Regions from separate parts of the Nocardia sp. NPDC047648 genome, predicted to be linked through region 2. Evidence: riboswitches for the same ligand, from Rfam matches in the RefSeq annotation. Region 2 holds a riboswitch; the other holds the start of a gene.

Region 1 (15,677 bases), on a different contig from region 2:
CTGGGCGGTGAACGTCGTGCTCGAGCCGTCGTCGAAGGTCAGCGTGAGCGATGTCTCCGATCCGGTGCGCAGTGGTCCGTGCAGGTCCATGAACATGATGTGGTCGCCGCCGGGTCGTAGTTGGGTGCGGCCGTGTGCGGGGACGACGAATCCGCCGCGTTTGGGCCGCATCGCCTTCGTCCCGTTCGCGTCGGTGACCACTTCGTGCAGCTCGATCCGGCCGGAGGCGGGACTGGTGGCCGAGACGATGGTGCGGGGGGTATCGCCGCTGTTGATCAGGTCGCCGAACGCGGCCGACATCCCGCTGTCGGCCGCCTTGACCCACTGGTCGGCAATCGTCACGGCATCGGCTGATGCGACGGTGTCGGCCTTGTCGGCCGACGAGCACGCGGTCAGCAGAAGCGGCACCGCCGCGGCGGCGATCGCGCCCCGCAGGAGGCGAGAGATCGGTGGTGCAGTGAAGCTATTGACAAACATGAGAACTCCGGAAGTTTCGCGCGATGTGGTGTGGTGCGCCGACGAGGCGTGCGGAGTCGGCCGATCCGCCGGTGGGCCTGCCGGTCCGTCACCGGGGTGCGATCGGCCGGCGCAGCGGAGTCGTGGGGACATCACCGGACCGGCCGAGGCGGGCGTTCTCCTGAACGCCGCAACCACTGGGGGACTCGTCGAAATAGACTGCGGCTCACCGAATCTCGTGGCGAACCGCTGTGCCGTGTGCCACGAGCTGCCATGGCATTCGCTGAATCCAGGGTTTCGAGCCGCGTGGACGATGTCGATCCGATTCGCGTCGCGGGGCGGTGAGCCCGCGATGCTCGCCGGCGCGAGGAAGAGGTCAGGCCCGGAGTGGTGGACCGCGCAGACCGGAGCCCGAAGCGAGCGGCAGGCGCCGTGGACGAGGCAGCGCCCGGCCGAAGGCGAACGAGCCGAGCCGGACCGGTGCGCTGGGCCCGGCGGCGAGCACGCGCACCGCGTGCCGCACGTCGGAAACCGCCCGCAGCACACCTTGTTCGGCGGCGCGGATGAGCAGCGCGCCGAGCGGAACGGCCGCCAGATGCGTCAGGAGCATCGCCGACGTGGTGCCCGCGTGGTGGTGATGGCCGGACGACAGGGTGGATGCGACGTGCGCGACGGCTTGCCCCACCGCCAGCGTCGCCATGATCTCACCCGGTCCACGCCGGTGCGGCCGCGCACCGGCCAGCACGCCCACCGCCGCGCACGCGGCGATCAGCAGGGCGATCGGCGCGGCGCCGGGAGACAGCGCGCCGCCGCCGAGCGCGTGCGCCGCGATGCTCACCGCCCCGGCCGCGGATCCGACGAACGCGCCGCGCATCCGCGCCGCTACTACCGCCGGATTATCCACCGGCTCATACTACTTCCTGTCGTAGCGGTGACCGGCATCGGATCGAGTTCGAGCCCTGCCATCGGGTCTGCCGCGAGTCCGGGCTGTTCGGGCCGAATCGGCTCGGCGCGCAATATCTCTGCAGCGCAACGGCGACGTGGCCGACTCAGATCGCGAGGGCCGCGTGGACGAGGTTGTGGTCGGATACCCCGCCGACATCGTCGACCGCCGCCGCGGTGACGGTCGCCCCGTGCACCACCACGTGGTCGATGTACTGCGACTTCGGGCCCGAATCACGCGGACGGGTGGGGATCGCGCCCACGGCGTATTCGGCGACGACGAAGGCGTCGCCCAACCCGGCGGCGACGGAGGCGCGGTCGATGTTGAAGTCACCCAGCAGCACCGCGGCGTTCTGTGATGCGTCGGTGGCGAGTTCGGCCAGGCGGGTGAGCTGGTCGGCGCGCCGCCGGTCACCGGTCACGTGGGTGGCGATCACGGTCAGGCCGCCCGCGTCGACGACGAGTGCGCCTTTGCCGCGGTCCTGGGCAAAGGATTCGGCGGTGACCTCACGGCTCGGCTCGGCGGTGAGCACGACCAGATATTCGCCGCCGTCGAGCAGGGAGCTGGGGACGCGCCGCGGTGTCGGCAACCGCTGATACCGCATCGCGTGGATCGTCCGGCCCGGCAGCGCCATTCGCAGACCGGCCAACTGATCGCCGCTGACCTCCTGTAACGCGATGATCCGTTCGGTGCGTTCGGCCACCCGCGCGGTCACCGCGGCGATCCGCGCCCCCTCGTCCGGCCATCGGGTAGCGACGTCCTCGTACCAGTTCTCGGCGTGCACGCGATGCAGAACGTTCCAAGTGGCCACCGTGATCACCTTCGCGATGGTATGCGACCCGGGTGGAACGGGTTACGGCGCGGGCTGCGCCGCCCTCGGCGCGCTCAGCCCGCGCCCTCGATGTCGATGCCCTGCTGGAGCGAGGCCACCGCGCGATCGAGGACGCGGTGCAGGGCCGGAATCGAATGGTCCGCGCCCATCATCCAGTGATCGAGGCCGACGCCGAAGGCCGCGAAACAGGCCGCGGCCGTGAGCTGCGGCCGCAGATCGCCGGCGGGGAGCCCGGCGCGGGCGGCGAAGTTCAGCGCCATCGCGCGCTGGCGTCCGAGGGCGCCGATGAAGTTCTCCCGGCGCAATTCCGGATTGCCGACCAGCAGCTGCCTGGCCCGGCGCGCGGTGTCCGCTTGGCGGTGGCGTGCCGGGGCGTCCTGCTCATCGAGCAAGAAGTCGCGCAATGCCGCGCGCAGCGCGGTCAGCACCGATTCGCTCACCGGGCGCCGGTCGACGGCGGCGAGCAATTGCGCCATCAGGTCTTCCTCGTGGCTGAAGACCACCGCGAGCTTCGAGGGGAAATGGCGATGGAAGGTGCGCCGCGAGACCCGCGCGGCGTCGGCGATCTGCTGCACGGTGGTCTGTTCGAACCCGTGTAGTTCGAACAGCCGCAGCGCCGCCTCGACCAACTCCCGGCGCACTCGCGTCTTCTCGCGTTCGCGTGGACCGTTCACGCCCGTCATGTCCGCAGCTCTCTTCGCGATGGTCCGACGTTGATGTCTCAAAGTGACACTTTAGCCGATTGTCGGGTTAGAGTGTCTCATCGAGACACCAAGCCGACGATCGAGAGGTGACGCCCATGTCGGTGCGACGTGCGGGAATTACCGTGGCCATGGCGGCGCTGCTGTGCGCGGGCGCCCAGATGGGTCCGGCGGTGGCCGATCCCGCGGGGCTGGGGTCGGCGCCGGGCACGGTCGCCGCCGATGCGGCAATGCCCGAACCGCTCTGGATCGAGGGCGCGGGCTCGGCCCGTCGCTTGACGTACTGGACCCGGACCTCCGACGACCAGCCCGCGCTGTCCAGCGGCGCCGTCTTCGTGCCCGCGGGCACGCCGCCGAGCGGGGGCTGGCCGGTGCTGTCCTGGGAACACGGAACGGTCGGCCTCGCCGACGAATGCGCGCCTTCCACCGCGGGTCGCAGCAAACGCGACCTGGACTACCTGGCGACCTGGATGCGCCAGGGTTACGCCGTCGTCGCGACCGACTACATCGGTCTGGGCACCCCGGGACCGCACGCGTACCTGGACGGACGCGCCGAGGCGCACGCGGCGATCGACATGGTGCGTGCGGCTCGCGCGGCCGACGTTTCGCTGTCGTCGAAATGGGTGGCGATCGGGCAGTCGCAAGGCGGGGGCGCCGCGGTGTTCACCGCGTCACTGGCTACGGAATACGCACCCGAACTCGACTATCGCGGCGCCGTCGCCACCGGCCCCGCCTCCAATATCGTCGAGGCCGCTTCGTTCCTCGGACCAGGTGTGCCCGCGATCGGCAACGCGCACCTCACCGCCTATATCGCGTATGTGATGAACGGATTGAAGGCGGCGCGACCAGGCTTCGATCTGGACAGCTATCTCAGCCCGGTCGGCAAGCAACTGGCGATCGCGGCGGAGTCGCTGTGCTTCCAGCCGCTCGCCGATCGCGCGCAGGGAATCTCGGTCGACCAGTTGTTCTCCCGCCCGCTCGCCGACGGCGATTTCGCCGCCACGGCCCGCCCGGTCATGGACGTCCCGCTGACGGGATACGACCGGCCGCTATTCCTCGGGCAGGGCACCAACGACACCGACGTCCCCGCCCCGTTGACCGCGAAGCTGGTCATCGATCTGGAATCGCACGGTGTCCGGCCCGACGTGCACGTGTACGCGGGGAAGGATCACAGCGCCACGATGGCCGCTTCGTTGCCGCACAGCATTCCGTTCGTCGCCCGCCTGTTCGCCTGAGCCGGGGCGATCCTCAGGCGCGCGCGGCCGCGGGCTCGAGTTCTGCGGTGTCGCGCGGCGGCTCGGTGGGCTTGCGGACCGGAATGGCCAGCGCGACCAGTGCGGCGAGCACGGAGACGCCGCACCCGATCAGCAGGCCGGTGCGGAAACCGGCCTCGGTGGGGATGGTGTGTCCACCGAGCCCGGTGCTCATCTGCGCGAGGACGACTCCGACGACCGCCGCGGACACCGTGGTCCCGATCGAGCGCATCAAAGTGTTGAAGCTGTTGGCCGACGCGGTTTCCGACAGCGGGACCGCGCCCATGATGAGCGCGGGCATGGAGCCGTAGGCGAGGCCGACGCCACCGCTGCACACGCACGTCACGACGAGCAGGCCCCAGGTCGACCCGAGCAGCAGGACCGATGAGCCGTACCCCAGCGCGATGACGATGCTGCCCACGATGAGCGTCACCTTCGGGCCGCGCGCGGCCGAAAGCCGGGCGCCCAGCGGGGAAACCGCCATCATCACCAGCCCGGCGGGGGCCATCCACAATCCCATCGCCAGCATGGACTGCCCGAGGCCGTAACCGGTGACCACCGGCAGTTGCAGCAGCTGCGGGATGATCAGCGACTGCGCGTACATGGCGAACCCGACCACGATCGAGGCGGCGTTGGTCAGCAGCACCTGCTTGCGCGCGGTTACGCGCAGATCCACCAGCGGGTCGGCGGTACGCAGTTCCCACCAGCCCCAGACCGCCAGGACCAGGATCGCGGTCGCGAACAGGCCGAGGGTGGTTCCGCTCGTCCAGCCCCAGTCGGCGCCCTTGGACACCGCGAGCAACAGGCACACCAGCGCGGTGCCCAGGCCGAGCGCGCCGAGCACGTCGAAGCCGCCGCCTCCGCGCGCCGGGATGGCGGGCACCAGCAGCCAGATCAGCGTGGCCACGCCGGCGCTGAGCACGGCCGAGCCCCAGAACAGCACGCGCCAGCTGGCGTTCTCGGCGACCGCGGCGGCGATCGGAAGGCCCAGCGCGCCACCGATTCCCATCGAGGCGCTCATCACCGCGATGGACGTGCCGAGCCGCTCGGTGGGCAGGAGGTCCCGCAGCGCGCTGATGCCCAGCGGCACGACGCCCATGCCGATGCCCTGCAGGCCGCGTCCGGCGATCATCGGAACGACCGAGGTCGCCAGCGCGCAGACCAGCGATCCGCCGATGAGTGGAACCGTGCACGCGAGCAGCATGCGCCGCTTGCCGTAGAGATCGCCGAGGCGGCCGGTGATCGGCGTGGCCACCGCACCGGCGAGCAGTGTCGCCGTGATGACCCAGGAGGCGTTGGACGGCGTGGTGCCCAGGAGCCGGGGGAGGTCCCCGATCAGGGGCACCACCAAGGTCTGCATCAGGGCGGCGACGATGCCCGCCGCCGCGAGTACGCCGACTATGCCCTCCGACCGGACTTCCGATGGTGCTGCCACGCGGATCTCCCTCTCTCTTCGAATTGTGTGTACAGTACATACTGATTGCATTATGCACAAGAATTGCATTATGCAAATGCGCTGGCCCGGGCAGGTGGGTGTGGTATAGGTGCGGAGATGAGCCCGTAGCGGCGGATATCGGCAGGAGCGTTGTGTGGACAAGCCCGTATCTTCGGTGGAGTTCGAAACCATGCTGCTGGGGCGGCACAGCCTCAGCGCCAAGGCCCGCCGGGGCAGCGGCCACCTCGACCGCAGTGCCTACACGGTGCTGAGCAGGCTGCGAGTGCAGGGCCCGATGTCCGTGGGCGAACTCAGCGACGCCTTCGGTCTGGACACCTCCACGCTGCACCGTCAGACGACCGCCATGCGCGAAGCCGGACTCGTCGAACGCATTCCGGATCCGGACGGCGGCATGGCGCGCAAGTTCCGCCTCACCGCCGAGGGCGGGCGCCAGCTCGACGCCGAACGCGCCTACAACGTCCGCGCTCTCGAGAGCGTGCTGTCGGACTGGACCGCCGAGGACGTCGCCGCGTTCGCCGGATTCCTGAAGCGGTTCAACACCGACATCGAACGCATCGACAAGCGTCCATGGCCCCGGCCGTGAACGCGGGCCGCACCGCCTGCCCGCGCACACGAAATCTCCACAAATGACGCCGGTTCTCTCCACAACCGGTGGTTAGGGTTCGGTGCATGGAACACAGCGCACCGGCGCACCCCGTACGGCGGATCTTGGTCGTGGACGACGAGATGACCATCGCCGAATCCGTCGCGGCGCGCCTGCGGGCGGAGGGGTTCACCGTCGAACTGGCACACGACGGCCCCTCGGCCGTCGCCGCCGCCGAGGCCGTCGACCCGGACCTGGTGGTGCTCGACGTCATGCTGCCGGGATTCGACGGGCTGGAGGTGTGCCGTCGTATTCAGGCGCGCCGCGCGGTGCCCGTGCTCATGCTGACCGCGCGCGCCGACGAAACCGACCAGCTAGTCGGCTTGGGTGTCGGCGCGGACGACTATCTGACGAAGCCGTTTTCGCTGCGCGTGCTCGCCGCCCGGGTGCACGCGCTGCTGCGCCGGATGGACCGGGCGGCCGACCGCGACGGCGCGACGATCCTGGTCGGCGACCTCCGCATCGATGTCGACCAGCGCCGGGTCTGGCGCGCGGAGGTGGAGGCGTTGCTCACGCCGCTGGAATTCGACCTGCTCGCCCGGCTGGCCCGGCGCCCGCGCATGGTGCTCGCGCGGGAGCGATTGCTCGAAGACGTCTGGGACTGGTCCGACGCGGCGGGCACCCGCGCGGTGGACAGTCACATCAAGGCGTTGCGCCGCAAACTCGGTGCCGACCTGATCCGCACCGTGCGCGGCGTCGGATACGCCCTGGAAGCCCGATGAGCGCCGGTCCCGAGAACGCGCCGCGGGCGCGGAAGACGATGTCCGGCACCGTTTCCGGCGAGTGGCGCAGGCTCGGCGACGGGGTGGCCGAGCTGCTGCCGCGGCCGCTGGACCCGGTGAAGTCGATCAAGCTGAAGCTCGCGATCCTCATGCTGTGCTCCGGCGGTGTCGCGTTCGGGTTCTTCCGATTCAAGATCGGGTGGCTGCCGCCGCGCACCACGCTCACCGCGGTGGTGATCGCGTTGATCACCTCGCAGTTCCTCGCCCACGGCATCACCAGGCCGCTGCGGGAGATGACCGCGGCGGCGAAACGGATGGCCCACGGCGACTACACCTTGCGGGTGCGGGCGAGTTCGCGCGACGAAGTCGGGCAACTCGCCGAGGCGTTCAACCAGATGGCCGCCGACCTGGCGGCGGCCGACCGGCAACGCCGCGATCTGATCGCGAACGTCTCGCACGAATTGCGCACCCCGATCACGGCGTTGCACGCGGTACTGGAGAACCTGGTGGACGGCGTCTCCCAACCCGACCCGGCGACCCTGCGCACCGCGCTGGCCCAGACCGAACGGCTGACGCTGCTCGTCTCGGAATTGCTCGACCTCTCCAGCATCGAAGCGGGCGCCTTCCCGCTCGATCGTGAAGATCTGCCGATCGCGCCGCTGCTGGCCGACGTCGTCGCCGAAGCGGAGGTCATGACCGCCGCGCTCGGACGCGGCGTGCGCTTCCGCACCGACGTGCTGCCCGGGGACGCCCGCGTGTACGCCGACCGTGCCCGCCTGCACCAGGTGCTGCTCAACCTGCTCGACAACGCCGCCAGGCACGGGCCCGCGGGCGGGGAAGTCCGCGTGGCCGTGCGCGCATCGCAGGGCGAGATCGTGATCGACGTCGAGGACGACGGCCCCGGCATTCCGCTCGCCGAACGCGCCCAGGTGTTCGACCGGTTCACCAGAGGCGGCCGCACCGCGGGCGGAGGCACCGGACTGGGCCTGGCCATCTCCCGGTGGGTGGTCGACCTGCACGGCGGCACCATCGCGGTCGCCGATCCCGGCTCCCGCATCCGGGTGGTTCTGCCCGGACGCTGATCTGACATCCCACCCGACCCGGACCGCAGCGCGGACCCGGGGCGATTCCGCACGCCTATCGAAGGAACGAACCATGTCTCCAGAACCCGAACCAGCGTCGGCGCCCGACCCCGGGTCAACTGAATCCGCGCCATCCGCAACCGATTCCAGCGCAGTCCCCGCCACGCAGGCATCGGTGTGGGCGCCGCCGGGGCGCTCAGGGGTCGCGGTGGCCGAGGCGCGGGCGGAGAAGGCCGGTCCGCCGGTGGCCGGGCCGATGCTTCCCCCGCGTCCGTCCAAGTGGAGAGGGGTCGCTTGCCCTCCCGGGGTGGCGCTCGCCGCGCTCGTCTCCGGATCGGCCGCCGCGGTTCTGATCCACTGGGACCGGCCCGGCATCGGGTGGCTCCTCGCGGCCGCTGTCGCCGCGACGGCGGTGTTCCTCGTCGACCGCAATGCCCGCAGGCGAGCGGCGAGTACGACGAGCGATGATGCGGTCGAGGCGACATCAGGACGACCGACGGCCCGCACCGGTTCTCCTCGGTTCGACGCCGGGCGGCTGTGGTGGGCGACGCTCACCCTCGCCCTGCTCGCGGTAGGTGCCGTCCGCGCCGCGGGCTGGTTGTTCGCGTTGTGCGTGGTCGCGGCATGCGTCGCCGGTTCGCTGGCGGTCGTCGCACGCCGCTCGGCGAACGGCATCCTCTACGACGCGTGCGCCGTCTGGCTCGCGGCGGCTGCCGCCGTGCCGTGGGCATACGCCGGTACCGCCCGCGTGCGTAGCGGGAACGCGCTGCGTGCGCGGCGGCTCGGGCTGTCGGCAGCGGTGACCGTCGCGCTGCTCGCGGTGTTCGTTCCGCTGCTCGGCAGCGCCGACGCCATGTTCGCGGCGTTGCTCGAGACCGTGACGCCGGACGTGGACATGCCGTCGGTGACACGCTGGATCGCACTGTTCGCGGTGGCCGGCCTCGGCACGCTCGGCGCTCTGTTCCTGCTGGCGGGCCCGCCGCCGCCCGCCGCAGCGGCGGTGGCCGGGCGGACGTTGCGCCGATCGGAGTGGGCGCTGCCGGTCGGTGCGCTCGCGGTCCTGTTCGCGGCGTTCGTCACGACCCAGTTCGTGGTGCTCTTCGGTGGCGACGACTACGTCCAGGAGACGTCGGGCCTGACCTACGCCGAATACGCGCGCACCGGTTTCTGGCAACTGTCGGCCGTCACCGTGCTGACCCTCGCGGTGCTGATGGTCGTGTTGCGCTGGGCGGCCCAGGACACCGCCGCCGACCGGTGGTGGCTGCGGGGGCTGCTGGTGGCGGTGAGTGTGCTCGCGCTGGTGATCGTCGCCTCGGCGCTCGGCCGGATGTGGACCTACCAGCAGGCCTACGGGTTCACGGTGCTGCGCCTGCTGGTGGAAGTGTGCGAACTGTGGCTCGGCCTGGTCTACGTCTTGGTGTCGGCCGCGGTCCTGCGGCTGCGCCGGGCGTGGTTGCCGCGCGCGGTGGTGGGCACCGCGATGGCGACGCTGCTCGCGCTGGCCGTCCTGGACCCGGAGCGGTTGATCGCCGAGAAGAACATCGATCGCTGGCAGCGGGGCAAAACGCTGGACACCGAATACCTGGTGACCCTCTCGCCGGACATCCTGCCCGCGACCGATCGGCTCCCCGAGCCGCTGCGCGCGCAGGTGCGAACCGGGCTGCGCGCGGACCTCGACGGGGACGTCTGGCAGAGCTGGAATCTGTCCCGGGCGAGAGCACGGTGAGCTCCCGTGCAATACACTTGTATTATCGCTGATCGTGGGTTATAACTGGCCTGAGTGGGCACTGTTGTCGCTGGTGGGGATCGACCCTCGCGAAGTGCTGCAGGTGCTCATGGGCGCCCGCCGATGGCCTCGGCGGGCGCGTGGCCGGAACGAACTCGCGGTCCTGACGGTGTGGGGCCGAACCGAGACGGGCCGGCCGCTCATCGTCGCTGTCCGCCGCACCGAAGGCTGGCAGTGGGACATCCTGGGCGCGGTCGAGATGACCGAAGCCCAGGTGGCCGAACTCGAGCGTTGGGAGCACGCCGATGACTGACTATCCGACGAACCCCGAGGACGTCCGGGACTTCCTGTCCGGTCTGGAATACAGCGACGCGCCCGTCGACCCGGCCGAGCTGCCCCCGCCGCTGCGCGCCGAGGACACGGTCACCGTCACCACGTCGCTGCGCATCCCGCTGGATCTGCACCAGCGCGTCAAGAAGGCCGCCGAGCAGCGCAATGTGACCATGTCCGCACTCATTCGCGACTGGATCGAACTGGAGCTGGCCGCCCTGGAGAACGACCAGCCCATTTCGCGCGCCGACGCCCTGCGGGCACTGGCTGCCCTGCATCCGCTGCGGCAGTCGGCCTGACCTGCCACCGCGACGGCGTCACCGGTCGTCGCGGGTGAGGATCGAGTCGAGCCGGGCGGCGAACTCGTCGGGTGCGCTCCGGTAGCCGACGTGATCGCCCGCGAACTCGACGAGGTCCAGCCCGAGTTCCTTCGCGAGCGCGGCGTTCGGGAGCGCCGGGAAGGTGCCTCGCGATTCGCGTCCGACGCCGAGCACCAGGCGGTCCGCCGACGCACGCAACGCCGCGAGATCCGGGGTGTAGCGGGGGTACTGCCTCAGCTCGTGCTCCATCCAGAACACCAGGTTCCGCTGGATCCTCCGCGCCGTCTCGACGACTTCCGGCGGCAGCTGCTCGCCCGGCGGAGGCGGCGCGATCCGCAGACCGATGCCCTTCGCGAACGCCGCCATGGCCGCGGACGTGCCCTCGCTCCTGCTCTGTTCGTAAATGCCGTCCAGGAAGGTCAGCCACTTCTCGGCATCGGGCAGCAGCGTGGCCAGTGGCGGTTCGTGTGCGACGAGCGTGCGCACCAGTTCCGGCCGGGCGCGCAGCAATTCGAGTGCCACGATCGCGCCCGAGCTGGTGCCGAGCACGTGTGCAGGCTGGTCGGTCAGGTGCGTGAGCAGCGCCGCGGCGTCCAGGCCGTCGGTGACCACGCGATCGTCCGGCGGTCCGTCGATGGGGCTGCGGGTGAAACCTCGCCGGTCGTAGGAGACCACGCGGTAGCGGTCGGCGAGACGTTCGGCGATGCCGTCGAAAGTCCCCGCGTCGCCGTTTCCGCCGGGGATCAGCAACAACAGCGGTCCGGCGCCGCGGACCTCGTAGTAGAGGGTGGCGCCGGGGACGGCGAGGGTGTGCTGGGACGGTACGTCCATCGGAAATGCTCCTGGAAGAAGGGACAGTTGCCGCAGTGCCTCCCGGATGACCGGCGTCTCCACCGTAACTCAACTTGCATGGCACGCAAGTTTGCGTGATCGGAAAGTCCTGTGTCAGACCAGATCAGCGGCCTCGGTATGCCGAAATAACTGTCGCGGAGGGTAATCGGATGGTGTAGGGGCAGGGCCCTTCGTCCGTCCGACTGTGGCGGCCCGGCGATATCAGGTCGGGTCGGCCTGCGCGATCCCGTCCAGCGCCCGGCGTACCGCATCCGCCGGGTCGGCCGCGACCACCGTGGCAGCCACCGGTCGCCCGTTCGCGTCGTGAATCTCCCAACCGCCCAGGGAGACCACCGGAATCCCGCCGCGCCGCCGCGCGAGGGCTACCTCCGACAGCGTGCCCCACGAGCCGCCGATGACGATCACCGCGTCCGCCGACTCGACGAGGATCGCGTTGCGCGCCTCACCCATGTTCGTGAACAGCACCGCCGACAATCCGGGACACACCGCGCCGCGATCGGTGTCCGGACGCACGCCGATCACGAGCCCGCCGTCCTCGGCGGTGCCGGCGGCGACCGCGGCCATCACGCCGGTACCGCCACCGCACAGCACGGTCACCCCCGCTCGCGCCAAGAGCCCGCCGACCGCGCGCGCCCACTCCGCTTCCTGCTGCGTGCACTCTCTCGGCCCGCAGACCGCGACTTGCCGCACCGGCCTCACCCCGCGGGCCGGACGACCGGTTCCAGGCGCTCGCGCAACGCCATCGCGTCGCGGGGCGCCCGCACCTTCGCGTCGTTGTCGAAATAGGTGTAGACGTCGCACGATCCCGCCCACGAACGGATCTTCTCCGCCCACATGTCCAAGCCGTCGTCGGTGTATCCGCTGACGTAGAGCTCGTCGTGCCCGTGCAACCGGATGTAGACGAAGTCGGCGGTGACCTCTTCGAGCAGCGGATACTTGCCCGCGGCGTCGGCGACGACGAGGGCCACGTTGTGCCGGGTCAGCAGATCGGTGAACGCCGGGGTCAGGAAGCTGTCGTGCCGGATCTCCAGGGCATGCCGCACCGGCCGGTCGGCATCGGTGCCGGTGTGCGCGGGGTCGACGCGGTGATCGTGGCGCCGCGCGATCTCGGCGGCCTGCTCGGTGCTGCGGGGGAGCCGGGACAGGAAGCCGTCCAGCACGTCGGCGTCGAAGCGGAAGGTCGGGGGCAGCTGCCAAAGGATCGGGCCCAATTTGGGCCCGAGCGCCAGCGGGCCGGACGCGAGGAAGTTCGCCAGCAGTTCGTCACCGTCGCGCAGCCGCTTCATGTGTGTGATGAAGCGGCTGCCCTTCACCGCGAACAGGAAGTCGTCCGGAGTCTGCTCCGCCCACCTCTGGTAACTGGACGGGCGCTGCAACGAATAGAACGAGCCGTTGATCTCGACGCTGTCGAGTCGCTCCGACAGATAGGCCAATTCGCGTTTGTGCGCGAGGCCCCGAGGGTAGAACGTTCCGCGCCACGGCGGGTAGACCCAGCCCGACGTACCGATCCTGATCCGGCCCATCCCTCCATGGTGGCAAATTCACTACGCCGATGGGGTCTTCGCCGTCACCTTGCCGACCAGCCAGGCGACCGCCAGCGCCGCCAGGAACGACAGCAGCGACGCGCTCATCCACGCCTGCCCGGTGAAGTGCACAGCCTGCCGAACGCCGTCCCAGAATCGCGTCCACGCACCGGCGTCACCCGGGTTGACCAGTTGATATACGGCGAACCCGGTCAGCCAGGCGGCCACCATTCCCCAGCGCGCGGGCGCGTCCGGTGCGGTGTTCCATTCGCGGCGGGCACGCAAGAAGAAGTCGGCGACGAGCACGCCGAGCAGCGGCACGAACACCGAGCCGATCAGCCCGAGGAAGCCGAAGTAGTTCGCCATGTTCAACCGCAGAGCCAGAATCGTGATCAGGGCACCGAGGCCGATCGAGAGCACCCGGCGATCGACGCGCGGTGCGAGATTCTGGATCGAGACGGCGGTGGAATAGACATTGGCGAAGGACTGATCCGCCTCTCGCAGCACGAAAACGAAGAAGAACAGGGCACCGAGGCTCACGTGCAGGAAAGGCGCGTACGGTCCGCCTTCGCCGGTCGCGAGCGCCAGCGCGAACAGGCCGAGGACGTAGGCGATGATCTGGGTGAGCGCGTATGCCCCGCTAGCCGCGCCGAACGCCGAGCGATCGGAGCGGGCGTGCCGGGTGTAGTCGGCGGCGACCGGCACCCACGAGATCGAGACGGCCAAGGCGGCATCGGTGGCAACCCAGAACAGGTTCCAGTCGACGCCGAACGGCCCACCCCCGCTCGGGCCCGGGTTCGCCCGCAGATCGGGCAGACCGGCGCGCAAGAACTGCGCGTAGAACCAGACAAGGGCGATCACGACGCCGGCGGTGACGAATCGGCGCAGCAACCGCACCGAGCCGAGCGGCCAGATCGTGAGTACCGTCGTCAGTACGCCCGCGGCCACCACGTAGAGCCAGTGCGGGCCGCCGCCGAACAGTTCCTCGGCCGCGTCACCGATGACGATCAGCTCGAACGTTCCCCAGCCGATCAACTGAGCGATGTTGAGCGCGGTGGGCAGATAGCTGAGCTTCGCGCCGAACAGCCCGCGCAGCAGGACCATCGCGGGTTGTCCCGTGCGCGCGCCCGTCAGTGCCGCGGCGCCGAGCATCGCCGCGCCGACCAGGGTGCCCAGGACGGTGGCCAGGATTCCGGCCGCGATCGAGAGCTGCGCGGCCCCCTCGGCGTTCGGCGCGAGCACCGTGTACGCCCCGGAGAAGGCGAAGAGGCTGACGCCGAGATTGGCCCAGAACGCACTCTGGTCCCAGAACGAGAGCACTTTCGGTGCGGGCTGGTCGAGGGTCAGGGGGGCTTCGTGCGCGTTCGCGCGGGTCGATGACGACATGACGGAAACGCTCTCCCTACGCCGGCATTACCCGGACAGGTTCATGCGGTCGGCGACGCGTGCGGTTCGCCCTCTCAGCCCGGCCGTACCCGAGCTCCCGCGGTGGGGTGATTCCGGCGAATAGTACACCCGCGCCAATTTTCCGTGCCGGGGGAGAAGAGCCGGGATGTTCGGTCGACGCACGGAGGCGAGGAGGGTGCAGAAGCCTGGATGGTCGGTGCCACTCCCGCCGGACCGTCGTCCGGCCGACCGGCGTTCAGCCCATGAGGAACGATGCGGCGAACCAGGCCAGCACGACCAGCACCGCACCGACGAGCGCGCCGGGGAACAACGCCCGCCCCTGCCGGGCCGCCATACCCGAGAGCAGCACCCCCACGGCGAATCCCACGATCCCGCCCCCGACCATGATCCACACGCCCGCGCTGGTATCGACCCGGCACTCGGGCTTGGACGCGCAGATGCCCCCCGCCATCAGGAACCACGGCGCGAGGATGGTCGACATCGCGGCCAGCGTCGCGGGCAGGAACCACAACAGTGCGCTGACGACGAGATCCGCCGGACGGGGCGGTGCGACCGCGTGGGTCTCGGGCGCACGCGTCGGATAGCCGGAGGGGGTCGTGCCTTGGGACACCTGATTCAGGTAACCGTGCATCGTGTCTCGCTATCGCTTGTCGGTGGAGTCGACCGGGCCGATGGAAGTTATACACCAGCCGTCCGCGCGTGGAAGTGCTTGTGCTCCCGGCGATGCGAGCACGCGGAAGGCAGCTCGCAGCGCATCCGACCGCTCGATCGCCCCGACCGCCTTCAGCGAATGTTCAGCATCACCAACGGGTTCAGCATCACCAACGGGTTCGGGAGCGCGGACGAAGTCGCGCGCGGCTGCCGGTGACCGTGGCCGGTGGGGGGCGGATGCCGCGCGGACGAGTGATCGCATCGCCGCAGGCAGGCCGCCACTACCGATGTCCGGAGCCTACCTACGCGACCATCCTGTGTGGCGAGCCACCGCGCGGTCGAGAAGACGCGGCCCAGCGGTGCACCGCATGGACCGAACGACGGCGTCGCGACGATCCGCGCCGAGTTCGCTCATCCGCGCTCGCCGAAAACGCTTCTACTGTGGGAGTCACGCGTTTGACCACGCCCCGAGATCTCGACCGGACCAGCAACGAGTCCGGCGCCCACCACGGTTCGCCCATCGACCACCGGATCGAGCGGATACCGCTGTATTCGCCGGATTTCGCGAGCGATCCACATCGCGCCTACCGGGACATGCGGGCCCGCTACGGGTCTATGGCGCCGGTCGAGCTGGCCCCCGGCGTGCCCGCGACGTTGGTGCTCGGCTACCACACCGCCGTGCGAATCATGCACGACCCGCAGCACTTTCCCGCCGACCCGCGCGCCTGGCAGGCGAACGTCCCCGCCGACTGCCCGGTGCTGCCGGTCCTGGAGTGGCGC
Region 2 (15,677 bases):
CTGGAACAGTTGCGAGGTCTGCTGCGCAGCAAAGGATTCTGCTGGATCGCGAGCCGGTCGACGCTGGCCGCGGTGTGGTCGCAAGCGGGGCCGAACCTGGTCTTCGAACCCGCCGCCTGGTGGTCGTCGCTGGAAGTGCCGCCGGGGCAGGAGATCGTCTTCATCGGGATAAAGCTGGATTGCGACAAGGTGCGCTCGCTACTGGATGGCACCCTGCTCACCGACGCGGAGTTCGCCGAGGGGCCGGGCGCGTGGGCGGAGTATCCCGATCCCTTCCCGGCGTGGGGGGAACTGCACGAGCACGCCTGAAGATCGCGGCCCATGCTCCCGGCTCCGGGGCATGGGCCGCTGCCGCGCCACCGCATGGCGCGCTCAGTTCGAGATGCCGGGCGTCTGGCGGAGGTAAGTCGTGTCGGTCAGTTGCTCGATCATGAAGTCGGCGATGTCGGCACGGGCGATCTTCAGGCTCAGACCGCCCTCGCCCGCCGGGAATCCGCGCCGGTAGCTGCCGGTGGCCGGTCCGTCGGTGAACGCGCTCGGCCGCACTATCGTCCAGTCCAGGTCGCTGGCCAGGACGTATTCCTCCTGCCGGACGTGATCGGCATAGGCCGGGCGCAGCAGCAACCCGAACATCACGTACTTCCACAGGAAGTTCAGGTTGCCCCGGCTGTCGCCGACGCCCAGGGTCGTCTGGCAGATCAGCCGCTTGACGCCCGTGCGATTCATCGCGTCGATGATCGCCGCGGTGCCGCCCGCCCGGACCACGCCCTTGCGCCCGTTGCCGAGCGAGATCAGCACCGCGTCCTGCCCCTGCACCGCTCGCTGCACCGAGTCCGTGTCCAGCACATCGCCTTCCACCACGCGCAGCCGATCGTGCCGCTGCGTGACGCTCGCGGCGCTGCGGGTGAAGGCCGTCACCTCGTGGCCCTCCCGCAGCGCCTGCTCGACGACGAGACGGCCGACGGTTCCGGTGGCTCCGAAGACTGCGATTTTCATGGTTTTCTCTCCTGTTTCGAAAGCTGCTGTGCCGTTGATGAATCCAGTACATCAGCGGGAAACGAGACGAACCATGGCCACAAGTCTCGATGCCATAAGAGAAAGTCTCAGCGCAGCTCGGCGAAGAACTCCGTGATCTCCTCCGCCATCAACGCGGGCGCCACGTGGTGCAGGTAGTGGGTGAACACGTCGTGCGTGCGCCAGGACACGATGTTGTGGTCGCGCTCGGCGAAGCGGCGGATGCCGTGGAAGTCCCCGGTGGAGCCGCACAGCGCGAGCGGAACCGTGGTCGGCGCCGCGGGGTGCTCGGCCTTGTCCTTCTCGAAGTAGTGCCGGATCGCCGAACCCGCGGTGCCGGTGAGCCAGTGGATCGCTATGTTGGTCAGCACGAAGTCGTCGTCGAGGTCCGGACCGAGCAACTGGCCGTTCCAGCCGACCAGCCCGGCGGGCGAGTCCGTGATCGCGTGCGCCAGCGTCTGCGGTTGCTGCGATTGCAGCACGTTGAAGCCCATCTTGTTCTTCATGAACCAGTCCAGGGTGGCCAGCGACCGCTGCTCGCCCTCGTCGAGATCGGCCAGCTCCGCCGGATCGCCGGACGGGAACGAGTACACCTGCGTCACGTGCACGCCGACCACCTGGTCCGGCGCCACCCGCCCGAGTTCCGGCGAGATCTGCGAACCGCCGTCGTTGCCCACCGCGCCGTAGCGGGTGTAGCCGAGCCGCCGCATCAGCTCCGCCCAAGCGCGTGCGATCCGGCTGTCGTTCCAGCCCGCCTCGGTGGTGGGGCCGGAGAAGCCGTAACCGGGCACGGAAGGGATCACCAGGTCGAACCCGGCGGCGGTGAGCGGCTCGATGACGCCGACGAATTCGACGAAGGTACCGGGCCAGCCGTGCGTGAGGATCAGCGGAAACGCGTCTTCCCGGGTGGACTTCACGTGCAGGAAGTGGATGTTCTGGCCGTCGATCTCGGTGGTGAACTGCGGGTAGGCGTTCAACGAGTTCTCCACCCCGCGCCAGTCGAACCCGTCGCGCCAGTAGCCGACCAGGTGGCGCACCCGCTCGACGCTCACCCCGTAGGTATCGCCCGAGCCGGGAATCTGCTCGGCCCAGCGGGTCCGGGCGAGGCGATCGCGCAGGTCGTCCAGGTCGGCCTGGTCGACGTCGATCCGGAAGGGGGTGATCGCGGTCATGTCCTGCTCCTTGTTGAAACGGAATGCTCTGTTCTGATTGAACTGTAACAGAACGGACCATTCCGTTCAAATGCTATCCTGGAGTCATGCCGAAGACATCCGACGCCCCAGCTCAGAAGGGTTTACCCGGCCGCAAGGCGCAGGCCGCCCGCAACGACGGCTTGATCCTGGAGGCCGCCCGGGCCGTGTTCCTCGCCGACGCCACGGCCCCGATCTCCGCCGTCGCGGAACGCGCGGGCGTCGGGATCAGTGCGCTGTATCGCCGCTATCCGAGCAAGGAGGTGCTGCTGCGCACGCTCTGCCACGAGGGTCTGCGCCGGTACAACGCGGAAGCCGATGCGGCGCTGGAAGATCCGGACGGCTGGCACGGCCTGGTCGGCTTTCTCGAGCGAGTGGTGGACGCCGACGTGCACTCACTGGCCGTGCATCTCGCGGGCACTTTCACCCCCGACGAATCGATGCTGCCCGATGTGCAGCACTCCGCGAAGGTCGCGGAGGAACTCGTGCGCCGTGCCCACGCCACCGGCGAACTACGTTCGGACGTCACCCCGCAGGATCTCGGCCTGATCCTGGAGTCCTGCGCGGCCGTCGCGGTGCCCGATCCGCAGCGCACGGTCCAACTGCGCCGCCGCGTGCTCGCGATGCTCCTGACCGGGCTGAGCGCGGGCGGCGAACTTCCCGGCCCCCCGCCCGCGCCGGACGAGTTCAGTTGGCGCTGGGCTCGGCGATGATTTCTCCCGCGCCAACCGGTCCGCACTGGTAGGAATACCGCTGCCCGCCCCGAAAGGATGCGCCGTGAACTGGACACTCGAGGTCGTCATCGTGCCCGTGTCGGATATCGACCGAGCCAAGAACTTCTACGCGGAGCAACTCGGCTTCGCCGTCGACCACGACACCAGGATCGACGACAACGTCCGCATCGTGCAACTGACCCCACCCGGCTCGGGTTGTTCGATCGTGATCGGCAAGGGCGCGGTGCCCGACATGACACCCGGCTCCCAGCAGGGCCTGCAACTCGTGGTCAACGACCTGCGCAAGGCCCACGAGGAGCTCACCGCCCGAGGCGTCGAGGTCACCGAAATCCAAGTCCTCGGCGAGAACCCCACCCCCATGCCCGACCCACTCGACAACGTCGGATTCTTCTTCTTCACCGACCCCGACGGGAACGGTTGGGGCGTCCAGCAGATCTCGACCCGTCCGTGAGGGTTGTCGCGACGAACGCCGAGTGGGTCTGCCTCGGCTATCGGTTGCCGAGGAAGAGGGTTTGCGTGCTGCGGCCCAAGGGACCCTTTTCGTCGTAGAGCGCCGATTCGGCCATACCTATGCCATGGGGTTGGGGGTAGGTGACGGCGTCGAGGCAGACCCATTCACCTGCGGGCTGGCGGTGCAGGGTGACCGTCAGGTCGGTGTTGATGAACAGGTACTTCGACCAGTCCATGACCGCGCTGACACCGTTTCCGGAATCCGCCGCCGCGAGGGTGCGTTCCAGCGGGCTCGGGTCGGTGCCCGCGACGATCGGATATTTGATCCTGATCCAGCACACCGCCGGGCCGGGCTCGGTGAAGGAGCCGCTGACGAAGCGGTATTCGATGGCGGTGTGAAAGCCCACCGGCTGGGTGGAGGGGAACGGTGCGGGCACGTCCGCGTGTTCGGGACCGGGACGTGTGCCGGTGGGCAGGAATCGTTCCGGCAGCGGCAATTCCGGCTCGGACAGCTTGAACCGCCAGGCATTCGCGCGCATCACCGGCCCGCGCTCGGTGGACAGCGTCGCCTCGATGAGTTCGACGCTGCGGCCGGGGCGGACGACCCGCGCCGCCGCGGTCAGCGGTGCCAGCGGCACCGGGCCGAGGATTTCGACCGCGACCCGGCCGACCTGGAACCCCGGGCGCGGCTCGCACCGCTCGATCACGTGCCCGAGCAGCGCCGAGGGCGGACCCGCGTGCTGGGCATCCGGCGACCAGGGGCCACGGGTGAGCTCGGTGGACAGAAAGCGATCCGGCCGGTCGGGGTCGGGAAGGTAGAAGGCGTCGCTCACAGCGCCCCGCCTGCGCTCGATTCCGTCGTGCACGCCCGCGCGCACGGTCCTCGGGTCCTTCGCCGGTGCTCGCTCACGTCGCTGTCCGTCCTTCGGGCCGATCGGTCGGTTGTACAACGACGGTAGCCCGCTCCGGAACGGAACTCGAGGTCAGACCCGGCCGAACGCCAGCGCGACGTTGTGCCCCCCGAAGCCGAACGAATTGTTCAGCGCGAAATCGATGCGCTGGGTGCGCGGCGCGCCGGCGACGACGTCCAGGTCGATCGCCGGGTCGAGATTGTCGAGGTTCAAGGTGGGCGGGACGACCTGATCCCGCAGGGTGAGCATGGCGACCAGCGACTCCAACGCGCCGACCGCCCCGATGGAATGCCCGAGCGCGGATTTCGGCGCGTAGACCGAGGCATCGGGCACCACGGACGCGATCGCGTTGGCCTCCGACGCGTCGCCGATGGAGGTCGACGTGGCGTGCGCGTTCACATGCTGGATATCCGAAGCCCGCAGTCCTGCGGTCTCGATGGCCTTGCGCATCGCGCGAGCTGCGCCGATGCCCTCCGGCTCGGACGCGACGATGTGATAGGCGTCGGAGGTGATGCCGGCGCCGAGCACCCGCCCGTGCACGGCGGCCCCGCGTGCGCGAGCGTGCCGCTCGGACTCGAGCACCAGCAGCGCGCCCGCCTCACCGAAGACGAATCCGTCGCGGTCCCGGTCGAACGGGCGTGACGCGCGTTCCGGGTCGTCGTTGCGGGTGCTCATGGCGCGCATCATGGCGAAACTCGCGATGGGCACGGCGTCGATATGCCCTTCGACGCCGCCCGCCACCACCACGTCCGCCTCGCCGGTGGTGATCAGCCGCCACGCGTGCGCGATCGCCTCCGAACCCGAGGAGCAGGCCGACACCGGAGCGAAAACGCCGGCCCTCGCTCCGATCTCGAGCCCGACCGTGGCGGCGGGACCGTTCGGCATCACCATCGGCACCGACATCGGCGACACCTTGCGATAGCCGCCCGCGCGCATCGCGTCGACCGCCGAGATCAGCGCGTCGCCGCCCCCGAGCCCGGTGCCGATGGCCACCGCCAATCGGTCACCGTCCACCTCGGGCGCGCCGGCGGAACGCCAGACCCGGCGGCCGAGCACCAGCGCCATCTGCTCGACGTAGGAATGCCTGCGCTGTTCGACCCGGGTGAGCTCGGCGCCGGGCTGTGACTTCAGCTTGCCGCCGATGCGGACCGGCAGGTCGTACTCGGCCACGAAATCGTCTGCGAGCGCGCCGATTCCGCTGTGCCCGGCCAGTAATTCGGACCAGGTCGTGTCCATGTCGTCGGCCAGCGACGTGGTCGCCGCGTACCCGGTGACCACCACCGAATCCCGAGTTTCTGAAGCGATTGTTACAGTCACGATGTCATGAATACCTGTACCAATCGCTACAGTCAACCCATGGCCCGCCCCCTAGACCACGCCAAACGCGCCGAACTGCTCGCCGCCGTGGTGCGCTACATCGCCGACCACGGCCTCGCGGACCTGTCGCTGCGCCCACTGGCCGCCGAACTCGGCACCAGCTCGCGCATGCTGATCTACTACTTCACGACCAAAGAAGAGCTGCTGGTCCAAGCGCTGGCGACGCAGCGCCCCGACGTCGCGGCCGTCTTCGCCGATATCCGGGATGCGTCCGAACTCCGCGACCGTCTCTGGGACTTCTGGACCGCCAACACCTCCGGTGAGGGCCGCACGAGCGTGCGGGTGATGCTGCAAGTCCTCGGCGCGGCATGCGCTCCGCGGAGTCCGTACGCCGACTACGCCGTCTCGGCGATCGCCGCGTTCGTGGCGGCGCTGGCCGACGGGCTGCGCAACCTTCCGTCCATTGACGACCCCGAAGTCGTTGCGACCCTGCTTGTGTCGGGCCTGCGAGGGATTTTGCAGGACCGGATGATCACCGGCGAGGTGGAGCGCACCGATCGCGCGGCCCGCCGCCTGATCGAGCAGACGGTGCTCTGATCTCGGCGCATCCGGGCGGTCATGGCGCGACGGCGACCATTCGTCCGACTCGTACGAGCGACCAGAGCGAGGTGGTCACCTCTGGCCGATGCCGCCGGAGATGCTCACGCAGCGGGTCGTCGCCGAAATCACTCGACAGCCGACTCCGGATGCGCATGCGCGAAGACGCGTTCCAGCATCGCGTGCAGTTGATCGCGCTCGGCCGTGTCCAATGGGGCGAGGATTTCGTCGCCGACCCGACCGGCCTCTCGATCGAGGGAACGCAATGCCGCGCGGCCCGTGCGGGTGATGCGCACGGTGATTCGGCGACGGTCGCGGTCGTCGCGCGTGCGTTCCACATGACCGGCGGCTTGCAGTTCGTCCACGATCTTGGCGACGTCGCTGGGGTGGATGGCCAGGCGCTCGGCCAGATCCCGTTGAGCGTGCGGGCCGAAATCGGCCAGCGCCGCGAGGATCGCCACGTGCCACAGGCGCAGGCCGCGGGCGGCGAGCCGGTCGGCGAATCGGCCGCGCGCGGTCTTGCCCACTCGGGACAGGAGGTAGATGTCGAGCCCGAGCAGGCTCGGCGGCAGTGCGCGTCCGGAGTCCATCGATCTATTGTAGGTCCGAACCTACAATAGGTCTGCACCAACTAGTTGGAGACGCCGTGGACGCACTTCATCCAAGACTTCTGGTCACCCGATTCGCCGAAAGCTTCGAGTTCTACGCGGCCGTGCTGCCCGAGCTGATCGGGGCGACCCTGATCAAGGGAACCGCTGCGGGTCCCTATGCGAACTGGGACGTCGGCGACGAAGGTGCGCTTGTGCTCTTCGATCGCTCCGCGATGGCGGAGGTCGTCGCGACGTCGGCGCTGCCGGAGCGAGCCGCGCCGTCGCAGGACGCGGTCATGTTCGTCTGCCGGGTCCGCGATGTCGACGCGGGTGCGAAACTGTGCGCCGAGCACGGCGCGACGGTCGTCGCGGGTCCGGCCGATCGGCCGCAGTGGGGTCCCGGGCTGCGCACCGCCCACCTGCGTGACCCGGAGGGCACGCTGATCGAACTCCAGTCCTACTGATCGCCGAGCGGTTCTGATCGGAAAAGTCATGTGTGGAAGGCCGCTTTCGATCCGCGCCTCTTCCCGGTTCAACCCGCCCGATGGAGGGGGTGGACGTATCCGTGGTCAGCGACGCGGAGCCGTGAAGAACGGCGCCGCGTCGCTCGACTGACCTGACCGCTGTCAGCCTGGCAACCGTGAAGCCGGGCAACTGCGTTCGATCTCCCAGTGCTCCTGGGGCATCGGAGTCTCGTTTCGGCAGCTACTCGGCGTACGGCTGATCCTCGCCCTGGGCGCTGTAGCCGATGCTCCAGATGTAGCCGTCCGGGTCCGCGAAGGTGCCGCCGTACCCACCCCACTGCGCGGCAGCGGCCGGCTTGAGGACCGTGGCACCGGCCTTCTCGGCTTCGGCGAGAATCTCATCGACCCGCGCCTCACTGCGTACCACGTATGTCAGGGCCAGCCCGCTGAAACCGCTCCCTTCCGGGCTCGTACCCATCTCCGCGGCAAGACCGTCGCGACCGTAGAAGCCGATGAGCGGCCCGTCCTCGGCCGAGAAGAACACCGACACGCCGTAGTCTCGATCGACCTTCCAACCGAGCCCGTCCACGTAGAAACGCTTGGACCGATCCATGTCCTGGACGCCGAGCAGGATCGAGCTGATATTCGCTTTCATTCCGTTTCTCCTTAGGTCATAAAGGCCGGGGACGCACACCACAGTCACGCTATTAGTGGCTCGCTGAGCAGCGCTTCTCGAATCCTGACCGGTTCGGCCGCCGGGCCGGACTGCTCCTCGCGGGTACGGATTTCGTACCTGGTCGACGTACAAGCGGTACGGAGTGTCATCACACGACGCGACACCACCCACGACTCCCCGTACTGGCCCGGATCTGAGTCCAAGAAGATCGATCAGATCGCGCCGCACTACGAGGTCCTGGCGAACGAATTCGGCGCGGCCATGGTGAGCGAATCCTCGGATCTCGGCCCCGCGATCGCTCGCGACAACCTCGGCCGACACACTGAGGTCTCGTCGCAAGGGCTGATACGTCCGGTCGAGTGGAAGTCCCGAGTGCCCCGGTCTACGAACTCCAGCTATCGCGCTAACACGCCGTAGAGCGTGTAATTGGTAGGCAGAATTCGGATCATATGATCCTATGCATATCCATTGAGGTGACGTGAGCGGAGGGACGATGGGTACCGAACCGCAGCAACAATCAGGGGGCGGAACGCAAACTGATCCACCTCAGGAACCGGACGCATCGCCGATGCCGCCTTCTGGCCACGGGCAAGTCGCAGAGGCCGATTCGGGGCGAGCGTCGGAGGTTGCGTCCCGCAGTGGACGCTATGCATTGATTACAGCGCTGGTCACTGCCATGGTCTCGAGCTTTGTATCTGCGGGTGCCGCTGTCTATGTGAGTATCAATGAGTCGAACCGAAGTAGTCAGCTGGCCGCATCAGAGGCGGCGAGGGAGAGCCGTCAAAAGCTGTACCGAGAGTTCCTCAGCACTCTGAACCGCTATGAGGGTGCATTGTCCGAGGCCAGCCCCCTGTTGATCGAACCGACCACTCCACCCAATCTCCAAATCGCGAAGCTGGGAGAGGTCGGCAAGGCCCAGATTCTGTTCGTGGACGCTTTGAACACCGTATGGATGACGGGAAGTGACAGCATGTTCCTGATCGCAGACCGGTTTGTAAACCGTGCCGACCTTTTTTCCAATGATCACATGGGACCATTCCTCAGTCGATACATTTCAAAAAACACGTACCCTAGTTGGGGGGATGACGAATGGCGAAAAGCCGCATCTTCTCTAGGGAAAGCGGGTCTTGACTTCGTCGTAGACCTCGAAAACATTACCAACGACTTTTTGAAACAGGCGCGAAAGGACCTTGCTTGAGCGCCGCAGCTGCGAGTGTAACGACTACAACTCACTGGATGCGGGCGAAGTCGTCGGCCATCGACGGCCAGTAGGTCCTGGCGTTCACAGCCGCTCCGCTGCCGATGACGACCACGATACCGTCGCCGAATGCCTTCTCGGCCCACCATATTGGAAGAACACCGCCGCCCGCCGGATCGCGGCGGGCGGCGGGCGGTCGTTACGAGACGACGGGCAGGTAGACGGCGTTGCCTTTGCCCGCGAACTCGGCGGACTTCTCCGCCATGCCCGCTTCCAGCGCCTCGACCTCGTTCAGGCCGTGGCGTTCGGCGTATTCGCGCACGTCCGCCGAGATCCGCATCGAGCAGAACTTGGGGCCGCACATCGAGCAGAAGTGCGCGGTCTTGGCGGGTTCGGCGGGCAGTGTTTCGTCGTGGTACTCGCGGGCGGTGTCCGGGTCGAGGGACAGGGCGAACTGGTCACGCCAGCGGAATTCGAAACGGGCCTTGGACAGTTCGTCGTCCCGCTGCTGGGCGTGCGGGTGTCCCTTGGCCAGGTCGGCGGCGTGCGCCGCGATCTTGTAGGTGATCACGCCGACTTTCACGTCGTCGCGGTTGGGCAGGCCCAGGTGTTCCTTCGGGGTGACGTAGCAGAGCATGGCGGTGCCCGCCTGCGCGATGATGGCCGCGCCGATGGCCGAGGTGATGTGGTCATAGGCCGGTGCGATGTCGGTGGCGAGCGGGCCGAGCGTGTAGAACGGCGCCTCCTCGCACCACTCCTCCTCGAGCCGGACGTTCTCCACGATCTTGTGCATCGGCACGTGACCGGGACCCTCGATCATCACCTGCACGCCATGGGATTTCGCGATCTTGGTCAGTTCGCCCAGGGTGCGCAGCTCGGCGAATTGCGCCTCGTCGTTGGCGTCGGCGATGGAGCCCGGCCGCAGGCCGTCGCCGAGGGAGAAGGTGACGTCGTAGCGCGCCAAGATCTCGCAGAGTTCCTCGAAGTGCGTGTACAGGAACGATTCCTGGTGATGCGCCAGGCACCAGGCCGCCATGATCGACCCGCCGCGCGAGACGATGCCGGTCACCCGCTTTGCGGTCAGCGGGATGTAGCGCAGCAGCACGCCCGCGTGCACGGTCATGTAGTCCACGCCCTGCTCGCACTGCTCGATCACGGTGTCGCGGTAGATCTCCCAGGTGAGCGCCGTCGGGTCGCCGTTCACCTTCTCCAGCGCCTGGTAGATCGGCACGGTGCCGACCGGGACGGGCGAGTTGCGAAGGATCCACTCGCGCGTCTCGTGGATGTTCTTGCCGGTGGACAGGTCCATGATGGTGTCCGCGCCCCAGCGGGTCGCCCACACCATCTTCTCCACCTCTTCGGCGATCGAGGAGGAGACGGCCGAGTTCCCGATGTTCGCGTTGATCTTGACCAGGAATTTCTTGCCGATGATGGTCGGCTCGAGTTCCGGATGCTTATGGTTGGCCGGGATCACCGCGCGGCCCGCGGCGACCTCTTCGCGCACCAGCTCCGCCGCGACGCCTTCGCGCGCGGCGATGAAGCGCATCTCGGGCGTGACGATGCCCTCGCGGGCCCAGGCCAGCTGGGTGCGCGGGCCCGCCCCCTCGGATCTGGTCCAGGTGTCACGCAGCTTCGGTAGACCGCCTTCGAGATCGATCGTCGCCGTCTCGTCGGTGTACGGCCCCGACGTGTCGTAGACGTCGAAGTGCTCGCCATTGGTCAAATTGATCCGGCGCACCGGTATGCGCAGGTCTTCGACTTCGAGATAGTGCTTGACGCTGCCCTCGATGGGGCCGGTGGTGACGCTGTCGACTGGTGCGGTTGCGCCGTCGGACGCAGCGGCGGGTGCCATTTTTTTCCTCCCTACGCCGGCATTACCCGGTCAGGTTCATACGGTCGACGGCCCTGACGCCTCTCGGCTAGCCGTCCTCTCAGCCCGCTGGTGCGAGCCCCCGTTGGTTGTGAAATTTTCCCGCCCGACCATACCCGGCCCGCCCGGCCGCCTGCCCGGCGATTCGCCGCGATCGAGCGAACTCCCAGGCAGTGGCATCGGCGGCGACGTTCCGAGGCGCGGTCGAAAGTCGCGTGCCGGGATGAGCGGGTGCACGAGGCGGCAGTCTCGGTCAGCGCGGTGCGGGCCGCGCCCGGACGCTTATGCGGGTATTAGAGGCCTTCGCCACTGGCCGCGTACGAGGCCGAGGGGTGCCGCAGGTCGGGGGCGGACCACTTCCGGAAAGCGGGGTAGGCGGGCAATGGTGTGCGGGCCATCGCGCAGCCGGCAAGGAGATGCATGACGCGTAAATTATGTTGCGGCGGAACCGATCACGACGCTGGCGCGTCCAATGTATCGACTGCCTTTATTCGCAGGTCGGGGGTGTCTCGTGCTCGGGGGTGACACGGATCCGGTGCCGGAGTTGGCAAGTCGAATCATGTTTAGACGAAAGAGGGGGATATCCCATGAAGGTTTGCAATGATCCGTCAGCTGCGCCGACGAGCCGAGTCGGTCGAACGCTTCTCTTCGCAGCGACACTGACGATCGCTATGATCGCGAGCGTGCTGGCCTCCGGCACCGCACAAGCTTCGTATCAGCCATGCACCAACTACAGAGTCACCACTCAGTGGGGCAGAGTCGAAGTCGACACCAGGCCGAAGGACGGGGACCCCATCGGCAACATCGCATGGGCCATGTTCATCAACAAGATCGCCGACGTCCCCGGCAGGTACGACTACCAGATATTGGTCAACGGCAGGGCCATCGAGACGGATGACAGGTTCAAGGACGACAACTTTCACATGTCGATCCCCCGATATCTAGATGGGCATTACCGGTACGAATCAGGGGATGAAATCCATGTCATCGCTTCTCACGCCGCCGGCAAGAACCTGTATGTGACCCCCCATCAACCGTTGCACCGTCCCCTACACGGCAGGATAGATATATGGGTCAGGAGATTTCGAGGCGAGGTGCCGACCTGCTGGCGGCCGACATCGAGTCGGCTCTCGGCTTCGAGGTGCACATCGATGAAGCGATTCCCGAGCGTCTTCGCCGACTACCCGATCCACCGGGATGGCGGATCGAATTCACCATCCCGACCTTGAGCGTCGTGATTGGCACCACCCCCGTGGAGAGCAGTCCCAACGGTGTGGCGTGCAGATTGGCCCGGGAAGTTCACGACGATGTCCTGTCCCGCAGTGGAAAGATCTGGCCCGCCGACCCCGGGGGTGGGGACCAACCGTTGCTCCCCACTCTCGGGGGATGGCGCGGGCCGGGCGGCTTGATACCGTTCGGGCAGGTCAAGGCGGCGAAGGATCCTGATCCGAGCCTCGACGGTGTGGTCCGATGGTGGCTGCCCGACACCTACGACGGACTCATCGCCAGCCACTCCGGCGACGTATGGTTCTCCCTCTGGCAATACCAGGGCGACGAACAACTCATCACACCGGGCATGCCGGTGACATGGGTCATCGGCGAAGGCAGCCACGGAAAATACCGCAAGGCAAGCGAAGTCCGGCCAGCTCAGCCGTAGCCCAGACGGCTCAGCATTCGACCCCGGAATCTCGAAGCCGGTCAAGCAGGTGTGATGCACCGGCGTGTTCGGTCGGCGTGCCGCCGATGGCGAGGGCACCCGACCAGTGGGAACGCGAATCTACGGCCTGGATATGGCGGGCTCACGCGATCGTCGCAGTACTCCGAGTCGGAGGTTGCGGCGATCGTGTTGTTCGCGACATCTGCTGCGGCGTGGAGGACGTGATCAGCGCTCGTGCCAGGCGAACGGAAACGCGAGCGCGCGGCAACCGTGGTCACGACAACCGCCGCCGACTTGCACGCCTCGGCGGCCACGCCTGCTCGCAGGCGGCATGCCCGGGATTTCCGGTCGAGATCACGAGTCTTCCGGTGTGGCCGAATGGCCGGGTGCGCCGCGGGTGCGGCGGGCTTCTTTCATCTCGGCTTCGTAGAGGTGGCGGCGACCGTCGAGCAATTCGTCTCGGGCGGCGCGTTCGAGATCGCGGAACAGGGCGTAGTAGCCGTCGTCGTATTCCTCGATGATCTGGAACGTCCAGCGTCCGGCCAGCACGTTGCGACCGATCAACTCGGTGGATATCCGGTCGGCGATGCGGGCGTGGCCCGCGTCGCGGAACAGCCCCACGGCCTCGTCGAGCGCCAGGTCGGCGCCGCCGGTCAGCTGGTGGAAGGCGTACAGGTGACCGCGGGCGCGTTCGATGACCTCCAGAGCCTCCGAGAGTTTGCCGGTGGCGGCGACGGTGGTGTCGTCGACGCCGTCGGGCCTGCGGTGCGCTTCGTCCGGGCGATCGGTCATGACCTCGCTCCTTGTCTGGCGGATGCAACCGTAGCCGCGGCGTACCCGGAAGGGGGCGAGCTCAAGCGCTGGAAGATTGCTGCTGCGCTCCGGCGGAGCGGGGACTTCGCCGCCGTCGGCGCGCTTCACCCGGATCGGTGGAGAGCCTCGGCCGAACCGATGCCGAGCGGCCGACGACAGACCCCGGTACTACCGCTCGGCAGCGGGGGCTCGGCGCGGAGGCGCCGGACGGATGCGGCCGGTGACCTCGCCCAATCCGATGCGGGACATGCGGGGACCGGGAGCCGATGCCGTGATCGTCACTTCGTCGCCGTCTTCGAGAAAGGTGCGTTGTCCGTCGTTCACCGGAATCGGTTGACTCCCACCCCAGGACAACTCGATGAACGACCCGCGCTGGTCCGGTTCGGGGCCGGAGATGGTGCCCGACGCGTAGAGATCACCGGGACGGGTAGAAGCTCCGTTCACGGTGAGATGAGCGAGCATCTGCGCCGGTGACCAATACATCCGGGCATAGGGCGGGTGCGCGACCGGTTGCCCGTTCCACGCCACGGTGAGATCGATGTCCAGGCCCCACGCCTCGTTACCCCGCAGGTAGGGCAGTGGCGCGGGCGACTGCTCGGGCAGCGGTATGCGCGCGGACTCCAGGGCGGCCAGCGGGGTGATCCACGGTGAGAGCGAGGTCGCGAACGACTTACCGAGGAAAGGCCCGAGCGGCTGATACTCCCAGGCCTGGATATCGCGTGCGGACCAATCGTTGACCAGCGCGACGCCGAAGACCCGGTCGGCGAACTCGTCGATGCCGACCGGCACGCCGAGTCGCGAGCCGACACCGATCACGAAGCCGAGTTCGGCCTCGATGTCCAGCCGCCGGGAGGGGCCGAACTCCGGCGCGCCGGATTCGGATCGGCGCTGCCCACACGGCCGCGCCACCTCGGTGCCGGACACCACCACGGTCCCCGCCCGTCCGTGATAACCCACCGGCAGGTGGCGCCAGTTCGGCAGCAGCGGGTCACCGTCCGGCCGGAACAGGCGGCCGAGATTCGTCGCGTGATCGATGCTGGCGTAGAAGTCCACGTAGTCGCCGATCCGCACCGGCAGCCGCAGTTCCACCTCGGACAGCGGATGGACGGCGGCGCTGTCCAGCTCGCCTTCGACCGCCTCGCGAATCCGGTCGCGGACCGCGCGCCAGCGTCCGGGCCCCTGCGCCAGGAAGGCGTTCAGGCTCGGTTCGGCGAACACCGGATCATCCAGGAGCGCGAGCACATCGATGACGTGTTCGCCGAGCCGCACACCCACCCGGTGGCTTCTTCCGCGCGGCGCGAACACCCCGTACGGCAGGTTGTCCGGACCGAACAAAGACTCCGGGGATACCTCCACCCTGGTCCTCACGCGGGGCCCCGCCCGGACCAGGTCCACGCGTAGGTCGGGTCCTCGCAGGCCAGGGCGCCTTCACCGAGTTCCAGCGGGCGGAAGGTGTCCACCATGACGGCCAGCTCGTCGAAGTACTCGATGCCGATGCTGTTCTCGTAGGCGCCGGGTTGCGGACCGTGGGCGTAACCGCCGGGGTGCACCGACACCGAGCCCTGCGTGATCCCGGAACCCTTGCGCGCCTCGTAGTTGCCGCCGCAATAGAACATGACCTCGTCGGAATCGACGTTGGAGTGGTAGTACGGCACGGGGATCGACAGCGGGTGGTAGTCCACCTTGCGCGGCACGAAATTGCAGATGACGAAGTTGCCGCCCTCGAATGCCTGATGGACGGGCGGCGGCTGATGGATGCGCCCGGTGATCGGCTCGAAGTCGGCGATACTGAATGTGAACGGATACAGGCAGCCGTCCCAGCCGACCACATCGAACGGGTGGGTGGCGTAGACCATCCGGGTGCCGACGACCTGCCCGCCGGCCCGGTGCTTGACCAGCACTTCCACCTCGGTGCCGGTCGCGGCGATCGTCTCGGCCGGTCCGTGCAGGTCGCGCTCGCAGTACGGGGCGTGCTCGAGCAGCTGACCGAACTTCGACAGATAGCGCTTCGGCGGAGTGATGTGGCTTGCAGCCTCGATCACGTACGCCCGCAGCGGTTCCGGGCCGGTGGGCCGCCAGCGATGCGTGGTGGCTCGCGGAATGAGCACTTGATCGCCCTGCCGCGCGGGCAGCGCGCCGAACACGGTCTCGACCACCGCCGCGCCGGACTCCACGTACACCAGTTCGTCGCCGATC

Evidence for each region. A riboswitch is a leader RNA that binds a small molecule or an ion and turns the genes downstream of it on or off. The one in region 2 is predicted to bind thiamine pyrophosphate.
Region 1: linked by a shared signal. The riboswitch ahead of ABZ803_RS33080 (cytosine permease) and the one ahead of thiC (phosphomethylpyrimidine synthase ThiC) in region 2 are both predicted to bind thiamine pyrophosphate.

The regions. Positions count from the first base shown of each region.
Region 1 is NZ_JBEYSX010000023.1:40,925-56,601, forward strand. Features, by position in the region: gene ABZ803_RS33005 (copper chaperone PCu(A)C) at 1-477, opposite strand, end outside; gene ABZ803_RS33010 (hypothetical protein) at 833-1,360, opposite strand; gene ABZ803_RS33015 (endonuclease/exonuclease/phosphatase family protein) at 1,506-2,210, opposite strand; gene ABZ803_RS33020 (TetR family transcriptional regulator) at 2,285-2,914, opposite strand; gene ABZ803_RS33025 (lipase family protein) at 3,031-4,167, shown strand; gene ABZ803_RS33030 (MFS transporter) at 4,181-5,620, opposite strand; gene ABZ803_RS33035 (MarR family transcriptional regulator) at 5,775-6,224, shown strand; gene ABZ803_RS33040 (response regulator transcription factor) at 6,311-7,006, shown strand; gene ABZ803_RS33045 (ATP-binding protein) at 7,045-8,088, shown strand; gene ABZ803_RS33050 (DUF4153 domain-containing protein) at 8,162-9,814, shown strand; gene ABZ803_RS33055 (hypothetical protein) at 9,849-10,127, shown strand; gene ABZ803_RS33060 (CopG family transcriptional regulator) at 10,120-10,443, shown strand; gene ABZ803_RS33065 (alpha/beta hydrolase) at 10,462-11,295, opposite strand; gene ABZ803_RS33070 (LOG family protein) at 11,518-12,006, opposite strand; gene ABZ803_RS33075 (DUF72 domain-containing protein) at 12,012-12,839, opposite strand; gene ABZ803_RS33080 (cytosine permease) at 12,861-14,225, opposite strand; TPP riboswitch at 14,222-14,336, opposite strand; gene ABZ803_RS33085 (hypothetical protein) at 14,482-14,877, opposite strand; gene ABZ803_RS33090 (cytochrome P450) at 15,417-15,677, shown strand, end outside.
Region 2 is NZ_JBEYSX010000003.1:242,425-258,101, reverse strand. Features, by position in the region: gene ABZ803_RS09870 (GTP-binding protein) at 1-309, shown strand, start outside; gene ABZ803_RS09865 (SDR family oxidoreductase) at 373-996, opposite strand; gene ABZ803_RS09860 (epoxide hydrolase family protein) at 1,104-2,186, opposite strand; gene ABZ803_RS09855 (TetR/AcrR family transcriptional regulator) at 2,273-2,917, shown strand; gene ABZ803_RS09850 (glyoxalase superfamily protein) at 2,982-3,389, shown strand; gene ABZ803_RS09845 (thioesterase family protein) at 3,427-4,266, opposite strand; gene ABZ803_RS09840 (KasA/KasB family beta-ketoacyl-ACP synthase) at 4,372-5,616, opposite strand; gene ABZ803_RS09835 (TetR/AcrR family transcriptional regulator) at 5,656-6,213, shown strand; gene ABZ803_RS09830 (MarR family winged helix-turn-helix transcriptional regulator) at 6,342-6,803, opposite strand; gene ABZ803_RS09825 (VOC family protein) at 6,860-7,267, shown strand; gene ABZ803_RS09820 (VOC family protein) at 7,509-7,922, opposite strand; gene ABZ803_RS09815 (hypothetical protein) at 8,437-9,141, shown strand; gene thiC (phosphomethylpyrimidine synthase ThiC) at 9,341-10,993, opposite strand; TPP riboswitch at 10,985-11,107, opposite strand; gene ABZ803_RS09805 (hypothetical protein) at 11,695-12,240, shown strand; gene ABZ803_RS09800 (hypothetical protein) at 12,237-12,668, shown strand; gene ABZ803_RS09795 (hypothetical protein) at 13,023-13,460, opposite strand; gene fahA (fumarylacetoacetase) at 13,650-14,837, opposite strand; gene ABZ803_RS09785 (cupin domain-containing protein) at 14,846-15,677, opposite strand, start outside.